DNA from 2 places in the Mesorhizobium yinganensis genome. Region 2 is predicted to be linked to the other one. Evidence: riboswitches for the same ligand, from Rfam matches in the RefSeq annotation. Region 2 holds a riboswitch; the other holds the start of a gene.
What was found. A riboswitch is a leader RNA that binds a small molecule or an ion and turns the genes downstream of it on or off. The one in region 2 is predicted to bind cobalamin.
Positions count from the first base shown of each region.

Region 1: linked by a shared signal. The riboswitch ahead of ABMA59_RS04495 (CbtB domain-containing protein) and the one ahead of ABMA59_RS17050 (DUF1636 family protein) in region 2 are both predicted to bind cobalamin.

Region 1 is NZ_JBEBMH010000002.1:184,474-189,580, reverse strand. Features, by position in the region: gene ABMA59_RS04510 (MFS transporter) at 1-355, shown strand, start outside; gene ABMA59_RS04505 (aromatic ring-hydroxylating oxygenase subunit alpha) at 324-1,523, opposite strand; gene ABMA59_RS04500 (gamma-glutamylcyclotransferase) at 1,661-2,359, shown strand; cobalamin riboswitch at 2,411-2,603, shown strand; gene ABMA59_RS04495 (CbtB domain-containing protein) at 2,641-2,820, shown strand; gene ABMA59_RS04490 (CbtA family protein) at 2,833-3,597, shown strand; gene cobU (bifunctional adenosylcobinamide kinase/adenosylcobinamide-phosphate guanylyltransferase) at 3,590-4,105, shown strand; gene cobO (cob(I)yrinic acid a,c-diamide adenosyltransferase) at 4,107-4,721, shown strand; gene ABMA59_RS04475 (class I SAM-dependent methyltransferase) at 4,880-5,107, opposite strand, start outside.
Region 2 is NZ_JBEBMH010000008.1:176,065-181,171, reverse strand. Features, by position in the region: gene ABMA59_RS17060 (cobaltochelatase subunit CobN) at 1-1,038, opposite strand, end outside; gene cobW (cobalamin biosynthesis protein CobW) at 1,049-2,086, opposite strand; gene ABMA59_RS17050 (DUF1636 family protein) at 2,083-2,502, opposite strand; cobalamin riboswitch at 2,538-2,741, opposite strand; gene ABMA59_RS17045 (winged helix-turn-helix domain-containing protein) at 2,736-3,977, opposite strand; gene ABMA59_RS17040 (NADH-quinone oxidoreductase subunit A) at 4,276-4,641, shown strand; gene ABMA59_RS17035 (NuoB/complex I 20 kDa subunit family protein) at 4,632-5,107, shown strand, end outside.

The DNA.
Region 1 (5,107 bases), on a different contig from region 2:
GCGCAACACCATGGCGATGAGCTTTTTCGCGCTGTCGGCCGTGCTTTGGATGGCGGGACTGTGCGGCGAAGGTTTTCCGCTCGCGGCGGGCCTTCTGCTGCTGGTCGCCTCCTTCTTCGCCGTGGCGCTGGATGCGCTGGGCTCCACGCCCTTCATCCGTTCGGTACGCGCCTATGAACGGCCGCAAATGACGGCGGTGTACCGGACTTATCTCGACCTGTCGGAACTGCTGCCGCCCCTGATCTATTCGGTCGTCCTGGCCTTTGGCGGGCTGGGCGCGGTGTTCGCGACGCTGGGCTTCTTCACCGCCATTTGCGGCCTGATCACGTGGCGCTACCTGCCGAAGTCGATGTAGCCGCCTGTTGGCGGGCGCCGCGGACCCAGTCGTGGAAGCGGTGCAGAGCGTATTCCTCCGGCATCAGCACGCCGGCGCGATGCGGCCGCGCATGCAGGCCGCGCTGGTTGACCTCGCAGATCGCCGCGTCCTCCTCCAGCACGGTCTTGCCGAAGGCGACGATGTTGTCGATGTCCTGGCTTGCCTCGGTCAGCGCCTCCGGCGGGAACAGCCATTCGGCGGTGAGTTCCGTCTGCTCCGGGCCGAGCGGCACAAGGCGCACGGTTCTGACATAGTCGACATGGCCGACGATGAACATGGACGGCAGGTTCATCGCATAGTTCTGGCCGGCGGCACGTTCCGGGTCGCTCAGGCCCTCGAAACGGTGCTTCAGCGCGGCGCCGTCCTGCGACCAGGTCTCGGCGCCCTGGCGCAGGCCGCCGGAGAACTGCGGTTCGTCATTGTCGGCATGCAACGCCCATTCCGGGTCGTCATGGCGGGCCATCAGGCCGCGCCCGTAGATCGGAACAAGGGCGGACAAATGCTTGTGCACGCCGGGGCAATGCAGGCATTCGTTAAAATTTTCCCAGAAGATTTTCCAGTTGCAGTCCATGACTTTGGTCAGCACATGGCCGGTGACCAGCCCTTCCAGCGGCCAGTTCGCCAGGTCTGCCGAATCGCGATCGAGCGTGGAGGCCGGCGTTCCCAGCGGATCTTCGGCGAGATTGATGAAGACAAAACCGCGCCAGGCCGACAGGGCAACGGGATAGAGCGGATAGTCGGCCTTGTCGAAGCCGGGCGGCAGCGATTTTGACGGCACGCGGACGAGGTCGCCGCGCAGCGAATAGGACCAGGCATGATAGGGACAGGTCAGCAGTCGCGCCTTCAGCCGTCCCTCCGCGTCGCGGCAAAGCTGTGAGCCGCGATGACGGCAGGTGTTGTGGAAGGCGTGCAAATCGCCCCGGTCGTCGCGCAGCATAAGGATCTGCTGTGTGCCCAGCGTGAAGACACGGTAGGCGAGCGGCTGGGAAAGGTCTGCTTCGCGGCAGACCATGATCCAGTTGCGATACCAGATCGCCTCAAGCTCGCGCTGGAACTCCGCTTCGTCCCAATAGGCGGCGGAAGGCAGGGTGGCCTCGGCCGACAGCAGGCCGTTGTAAGGATCGCTCTTCACCGATTCAGGGGTCATCGCGTTCTCCATTTGTATGAGCGGACACCTCGCGCCGGGCTTTGTCAACTCCGTGCCGGCGCGGCTTGCCACAGGGGGCAGCGCCGGGCGATTGTGCGCGGCGAAGGGGCGAGGGCGCCCGAGGCGGGGAAAGCCGCATGAAGCCGCGCATGATGGCACTGACCGAGGAGATGGTGGCGCGCTGCCGTCGACACGTCGCCGATACCGGTCCGGAGCCTGGGCTCGGCTATCTCGACGAGGAAGACTATGCACGTCTCCTCGATGCCACGATTGCGGTACGGCCGCCCGGCCCGATCTGGTTGTTTGCCTATGGTTCCCTGATCTGGAAGCCAGAGGTGGACCATATCGAGGAGCGCATCGCCACTGCCCGCGGCTATCATCGCGCCTTCTGCATTCACCAGACACGCTGGCGAGGCACCCTTGAGCAGCCGGGGCTGATGATGGGCCTGATGCGTGGCGGCCAGTGCCAAGGGGTCGCCTTCCGCCTGCCGGCCGGCGACCCCTCTGAGGTCATCTCCCGTCTGATCCGCCGCGAGATGACGGCAAAGCCTTCCACCTACCTGCCGACCTGGCTGAAGCTCGATACGGCTCACGGGCCGTTGGCGGCTCTCGGCTTCGCGGTCAACCCCAAGGGCCGCACCTTTGCCGGCAAGCGAAGCGATGCCGATGTGGCGCATATCCTGGCACGGGCTTGTGGGCATCTGGGGTCGGGCGCGGACTATCTGTTCCAGACCGTGCGCAATCTCGAATCGCGCGGCATACACGACCGCTGCCTTTGGCGATTGCAGCAACTGGTCGCCGCCGAACTCGCCGCCGGCGAAAGCGATTCCGTCTAAGCCGGTCACGCAATGTCGGAATCGGATTTGCAGCGGCGCCGATTTACGCCTATTGTCACGATCGTCGTCGGTTCCGATTGGAACCAAGAGGGAATGCGGTGCGGGCTGTTCGCCCAATGCCGCGGCTGCCCCCGCAACTGTAAGCGGCTAGCCCACCCCGAATGCCACTGAGGATTTTCCTCGGGAAGGCGGGGCCGGGCGAGAACCCGCGAGCCAGGAGACCTGCCGGCGACAGGTTTGGATCAAGGGCCCTCGGGTGGAGGGCGAAAGGGACATTTGGAATGAACACGGCTTCGACCTCCCTCGGCGTACAGGTGTCGGCATCGTCGCGCGCGATGCAGCTTGCGCTGGCTGCACTCCTTGGCATCTTCATCGTAGGCTTCGTCGGCTTCTCGCAGGTGGAGGCCGCACACAACGCGGCTCATGATTATCGCCATTCGATGGCGTTTCCCTGCCACTGAAGAGGGGCTGACATGAACCTCTTTCGCAACGTCGTGTTCATCGCGGCGATCGCGGGGCTATTGGCAAGCCTCGTCATGGCCGCAATGCAATCTTTTGCCACCGATCCGCTGATTCTCAAGGCGGAAAGTTATGAAAACGCCGCCGAGCCTGCCCATGACCATGGCGCACCGGCAGCCGACGCAACTGCGGCCAGCGAAGCTGCACCGGCGGTCGCCGCGCATGAACATGAGCATGACCACGGGGGCTGGGCGCCCGCCGACGGGTTCGAGCGTTTCGCCTTCAACGTGCTCGCCAATCTTGTCAGCGGCTTCGGCTTCGCGTTGATTCTCGTTGCCGTCTCGGAATTCGCAGGCGGCATTTCGAGCTGGCGCTCCGGTGTGCTCTGGGGATTCGCCGGCTTTGCGGTGTTTACCCTAGCGCCCGGCCTCGGCCTTCCGCCGGAACTGCCGGCCATGCCGGCTGCCGACCTCGGCGAGCGGCAGGTATGGTGGGTCGCGACCGTGGCCGCAACGGCTGCGGGACTTGCGCTTATCGCCTTCCGGGGCACGGTGGTGCTGTCGATCCTCGGCGTGGCGCTGATCGTTGCACCGCATATCGTCGGCGCACCGCAGCCGGAAAGCCATGAATCGCCGATCCCCGCCGACCTGCACCACCAGTTCGTGGTCGCTTCCACCGTCACCAACCTGATCTTCTGGGTATTGCTCGGCGGTCTGGTGGGCGCTATCCGGACGCGGTTTTCCGGAACCGCGGGCTCGCTGCGCAACCAGCTTGCCTGACAAAACCTCGCTGACCTTCGTTCTCGGCGGCGCGCGCTCCGGCAAGAGTTCGCACGCCGAGACACTCGTGACGGCCTATCCGGCGCCCTGGATTTATATCGCCACGGCGCAGGCCTATGACGACGAGATGCGGGAACGTATTGCACTGCATCGCGCCCGGCGTCCTGCCGGATGGGAAACGGTGGACGCCCCGCTCGATGTGGTCGGGGCGCTGGCCGCCGTGCCGGACGGCAGGCCGGTCCTGCTCGATTGCCTGACGCTCTGGCTTTCCAACCATATGCTCGCCGAACATGATGTGGAAACCGAGAGCCGGCGGCTCGCCGATGTGCTTTCGCGCCCGCGCGGCCCCTGGTTCGTCGTTTCGAACGAGGTTGGGCTGGGTATCGTGCCCGACAATGCGTTGGCCCGAAAATTTCGTGACGCCGCGGGGCGGCTGAACCAGGCGGTGGCCACCGTGGCAGACAACGTCGTCTTCATGGTCGCCGGGCTGCCGATGCGGGTGAAATGAAATGAAGAGCGTCGACGACGAGGAAGCGGCCCGCCACAAGGCGAAGATGGCCAAGCGCAAGGCGGTCCAGGATGCCGAGGTAGCGGGCAAGACGATTGAAAAAGGCCTGCTGATCGTCAACACCGGTCCTGGCAAGGGCAAAACGACCGCCGCCTTCGGGCTGGCTCTGCGCATGCTCGGCTACGGCAAGCGGGTGGGCGTCGTGCAATTCGTCAAGGGTGCCTGGCATACGGGCGAACGAGCCGCCTTTGCCGCCTTCGGCGACAAAATCGTCTGGCACTCGATGGGCGAGGGGTTCACCTGGGAGACGCAGGACCTGAAACGCGACGTTGCGGCGGCGGAGGCTGCCTGGGCGAAGGCGCTCGAACTGATGGCCGATCCGTCGATCAGCCTGATTGTGCTCGATGAATTGAACATCGCGCTGCGCTACGACTATCTCGATCTCGATACGGTGGTTGCCGCGCTGGCGAACCGCCGCGAGAGGTTGCATGTCGTGGTGACCGGCCGCAACGCAAAGCCGGCGCTGGTGGAGGCCGCCGACCTCGTCACCGAAATGGGCGCGACGAAGCACCATTTCGCAGCCGGCGTGAAGGCGCAGCAAGGCATCGAGTTTTAAAACATGTCGCACCCAATCGGCCTCATTCTACCGGGCCGCTTTGGGCCAAATCCGTCGGGCTTCGTCTTGTCCGGGTCACCAGCCCGACCTGCGACGAAGCCCTCGACCTTGTCCCAAACCGTCGCCGGCAGAATGTGGCCGGTCGGATGCGACACGCTTTATGTTTTTCGAAAGCCGTTTCGGTAGACGAAATACCGTCCTTCCCGCGCGCCGTCTGGCATCGGCAATTGACTTGCATCCTCAAGATTGAGTGGAAGATCGGAAACAACGATGGCGCCCGGCGCCAGCAGCGGAGACAGACAGGCCGCGAGCATGCTGGCTGTCTCCTTGTCGCGCTTCCGGTCATAAGTCCCAAGATCGGCATGGGCGAGCATGACGCGCCTCGC
Region 2 (5,107 bases):
CGGATTCTTCTCCCAAGCCTCGCGGCGGGTGGTGGCGACGATCACCTGGAACACCGGCACGCCGGCGCGGTCGAACAGCGTGTCGGCGCCCGGTTCCGCGCCGACCGCGAAAGCGGTGGCGGTGATGATTGCCGCGGGTTTCAGGTCAGCGATTGCCGTTTCGACGAAGGCGACGGATTCGGCGTCCTTCAGGCTGGAGACGAAGATCGGCACCGGCCGGATGTTTTTTGCCGAAAGCGCCGCGCAGAGAGCGTCGATAGGGGCGACGTCGTCGGCGAGCAGCATCGAACGGTAGAACAGGATGGGGACGACGGGGTTTCCCTCCCCCTTGAGGGGGGCCGAAGGACGGCCCGAAGGGCCGGGTGGGGTCCGCTCTGCAGTGCTCGGCGTTTCCCTATGCCGAGCGCTTCCTTTACCAACCCCCTCTGTCGGCTTCGCCGACATCTCCCCCTCAAGAGGGGAGAGAGCGGTGCGCCTGGCGAGCTCCCCTCTGAGAAAGTAGAATCCCGCTCTCGGTAAAACGACCGGCGCAGCAGCAGTCTCCTCGCCACGCGCCAGTCCTACAAGCCGGCGAACCAGCACGTCCATGTTGCCCGGCCCGCCTTCGCGAAACAGCGCCAAGAGTGCGTCGAGTTCGGCGCGCGGCAGCGTTGAGCTCTCGACCAGCCGCTCGTCCTGCTCGCGGCATTCGCCGGGCAGCATCGCCAGCCCGATGTTTTTGGCGCGGGCCAGCGCTGCAAGCTGGTCGCAGCCGTAGCGCCACCAGTCATAGCCGCCGAGGATGCGCACCAGGATGACTTTTGCGTGTGACGCGGCCTTCTCGATCCAGAGGTCGACCGACATCGGGTGGCGCAGGTCGCGCAGCGGGGCGAGCCGCATCGACGGCAGCGCGTCGCCACCCCGCCGCCAGGCCGAGGCGATCGCAGCCAGGTCGCTGTCGGTGAAGGACAGCGCCGCGATATCCGCCGGCGATTGGTCAAGGTCGACCGGCTCGACGAGATCGTCGAGCGAAGCGGATGTTGTGGGCAGGATGTGCATAGGCTTCGCGCTATCCGACGAGTATCTTTTCGACCTTCGCCCGGTTGAGCCCCTTCAATCCGATCACCACCAGCCGCGAGCGGCGGTCGTCGTCTGCGGTCCAGGGGCGGTCGTAATAGTGGTTGACGCGCGGGCCGACGGCCTGCACCAGAAGCCGCATCGGCTTGTTGTCGACCGCAATAAAACCCTTCATGCGCAGCACATTCTCGCTCTCGGCGGCGGCCGAAATGCGCCGAGCCAACTCCTCGGCGTCCGCAACCTTCGGCAACTCGACGATAAAGGAATCGAAATCGTCGTGTTCGTGGTCGAGTTCGCCGTCGTGATGGGTCTTTCTGTTCTCGATGTCGTCCTCGACGGCGAGCCCAAGCCCGAGCAGCACGGAAGGATCGACGCGGCCCTGCGCCGTCGGCACCACCTTCACGGCGCGCGAAAGATGTTCGTCGATCAGGCTTTTGGCCTTGCTCGCCGCCTCGGTGTTCATCAGGTCGCTCTTGGACAGGATCACCAGATCGGCGCAGGCGACCTGATCCTCGAACACTTCCTCGACCGGATCATCGTGGTCGAGAGTGGAGTCCGCGGCACGCTGGGCGGCAAGCGCCTCCATGTCGTTGGCGACTTTTCCGGCGGCGAGCGCCGGGCCATCGACGACCGCAACTACGCCGTCGACGGTCACGCGGCTCTTCACCGTCGGCCATTGGAACGCCTGCACCAGCGGTTTTGGCAGGGCCAGCCCGGAAGTCTCGATGATGATGTGGTCGACCTTCGGCTCCTTGGCGAGGATCTGGTCGAGCGCCGGCACGAAATCGTCGGCCACGGTGCAGCACAGGCAGCCATTGGCGAGTTCGATGATGTTTTCCTCCGGGCAGGCGTCGACGCCGCAACCCTTCAGGATTTCGCCGTCGATGCCGACATCGCCGAACTCGTTGACAATCAGCGCCAGCCGCCGGCCGCCGGCGTTTTCGAGGATGTGGCGGATCATCGTCGTCTTGCCGGCGCCGAGGAAGCCGGTGACGACGGTGCAGGGTGTTCGGGCAAGCGAAGTGGTCATGAAAGGTCCTTGAGCAACGAAGCGGGCGGGATGCGGGCGACAAGCCCGCGTTTCAGGCAGTCGGGGCGGCCGCGCCAGGGCAGCAGGCCGTCCTGCGAGGTGGCGAACAGTTTTGCGCCGGCAACGAGGTTGGACGCGTTGTCGACGGTGAGGTCGCCGAACACGTAGCTCCAGCAGTTGTCGCGCAGCATTGCGGCGCTGAGGCGGCGCTTGCAGTTGCCGAGGCATTCCAACTGGCGCACGGCAATGCCTTCGCCATGCGCGATCTCGCGCACGCGGTCGCCAAGAATTTCGCCGGGACGTGGGCGGGCGTCGGAACCGGTCGCGTCGCGGCAGGATGAGCAGACGACCAGCGTCACGCCGGTATCGGCGGATGGCTCGGCAGTCGTCGCCGGGAAGAAGGCGGTCTGGTCCAAACGATACTCCTCGTCCGGGTCACCCGCCGGACTTTTGGATTTCTAGGCTGACGGCAGGTCTCCTGGCTCGCGGCTCCTGCGCCTCGCGCCGCCTTCCCGGATTTTTCATCCAGTGGCCTTCGGCGCGGGCTAACCGCTTACAGTTGCGGGGACAGCCGCGGAGTTGGGCCCAAACCCGCACCGCGTTCCCTCTTAGCCCTTCCCGTTGCGGGGAAGGGACCGTCGGCCATGATTTAGGCCCCCGTGGCCGAGCCTGTCAACGCAGCCGCGCGACCATGGATGTCGCGTAGCGCCGGGCCAAGTTCGCCCGCCGGCGTGATCTCGGTCCGCTCCAGCCCCAGCCAGCCGCGCATCAGCTCTATTTCCGCCGCCAGTTCCTCGGCCGCGTTCGGCGGTGCTCCCGGTTGGGCGTAGGCCGCCAGAACGCGCAGCACGTCGGCCGGGCGATCAGCTTTCATGTCGACACGCCCGACAATGGTGTCGCCGAGCAGGAAGGGCAGCACGTAATAACCGAACTGCCGCTTCTCGGCCGGCGTATAAATCTCGATGCGGTAGTGGAAATCGAACAGCCGTTCGGAGCGGGCGCGCTCCCACACCAGCGGATCGAACGGCGCCAGCAGGGCGCGCGCCTCGACCTTTCGCGGCAGCCGGGTACCTGAATGGAGATAGGCCGGGTTTTTCCAGCCCTCGACCGAGACCGGAAGCAGGTCGCCCGATTCGACCAGTTCCTCCAGGCGGCCCTTCACATCCCCGGGCGACAGGCGATAATAGTCGCGCAGGTCGCCATAGGTGGCGATGCCGAGCGCGCGGGCCGACCTCAGCAGCAATTCGCGATGCGCTTCGGCCGCCGGAATGTCGGGGCGGTCGAAGACTTCCTTGGGCAGCACGCGCTCGGGCAGGTCATAGAGCCGCTCGAAACCGCGGCGCGAGGCGGTGGTTATCCGGCCCGCCCAGAACAGCCATTCGAAGGCGTGCTTTTCATCGCTCCAGCCCCACCAGCCGCCCTTGCCCTTGGCGCCGTCGATGTCGGAGGCGGCGATCGGGCCGCGCGCCTTGACCTCCTGCAAAACCTCCTCGATGAACGGCATCTTGTCGTCGGCCCAGCGGGCAAGGCCCTTGTAGATCTCCATGTCGTCATTGGCGTTCGCCCGCTCCATGCGCCAGCGCATCAGCGGCCAGCTTTCCAGCGGCAGCAGCGAAGCCTCGTGCGCCCAGTATTCGAACAGCATGCGTTTCCTGCCTGGTGCTGCGGCGTCGTCGAGCAGCGCCATCGGGTACGGGCCTAGGCGGGAGAACAGCGGCATATAATGCGCGCGCACCACCGCGCTGACGGAATCCATCTGCAGCAGGCCCAGCCGGTCGAGCGTTTTTGTCAAATGCCGGCGTGTGATCGGCCCTTCCGGACGCGGGTCGGCAAGGCCCTGCGCGGCAATGGCGACACGGCGGGCAAGAGCAAGAGAGATCTTTTCCTTCATCTGCATTCCGGCGGTGTTTGTTGGTGTTTGTCGGAGCTTTTTTCGGCGCTGCACCATATGGACGGGCGCTTCGCCATTCGTCCACCGGCCCGCGTCATCATCCTGACAGCATATGTGGTTGATACATGCCGCGAATTCGCCAAGGTTCGGCTTGCTTCGCCCCACTGCCTGCGCTAACCCTCGCCGCATCGCAGCAAGGTTTTCGGGCGCTGGCCGATCGGGTCAGACTGTCGCGGTCCCAGCCTCCCGTTCCGTGCTATGATCGGACCAGTCAGGATCGCAAACGGAAGGCCGGAGCATGGACGGACTACTCAGTTCCTATCTTCCCGTCGTCATATTTCTCGCCGTGTCGATCGCCATCCCGGTCGCGCTGGTGGTTGCGCCCTATCTGGTCGCCCACCGCAACCCCGACCCGGAGAAGCTGTCGGCCTATGAGTGCGGATTCAATTCGTTCGACGATGCGCGCATGAAGTTCGACATTCGCTTCTATCTGGTGTCGATCCTGTTCATCATCTTCGACCTCGAAGTGGCCTTCCTGTTTCCATGGGCGGTTTCGTTCGGCCAGATCGGCATGCTCGGCTTCTGGTCGATGATGATTTTCCTGGCCGTGCTGACCATCGGCTTCGTCTATGAGTGGAAAAAAGGAGCGTTGGAATGGGATTGAACGACGCTTCCGCAACGCTCGTCGCGCCAAGGCCGAAGGGCATCATCGATCCGAACACCGGCAAGCCGGTAGGTTCCGACGACGTTTTCTTCGGCGAGCTCAACAATGAGTTGTCCGACAAAGGTTTCATCGTCACCTCGTCCGAGGCGCTGATCACCTGGGCGCGCACCGGCTCACTGATGTGGATGACCTTCGGCCTGGCCTGCTGCGCGGTCGAGATGATGCACATCTCCATGCCGCGCTACGACGCCGAGCGCTTCGGCATCGCGCCGCGCGCGAGCCCACGCCAGTCGGACGTGATGATCGTCGCAGGCACGCTGACCAACAAGATGGCGCCGGCGCTCCGCAAGGTTTACGACCAGATGCCTGAGCCACGCTACGTCATCTCCATGGGCTCCTGTGCCAATGGCGGCGGCTATTATCACTATTCCTATTCGGTGGTGCGCGGCTGCGACCGCGTGGTGCC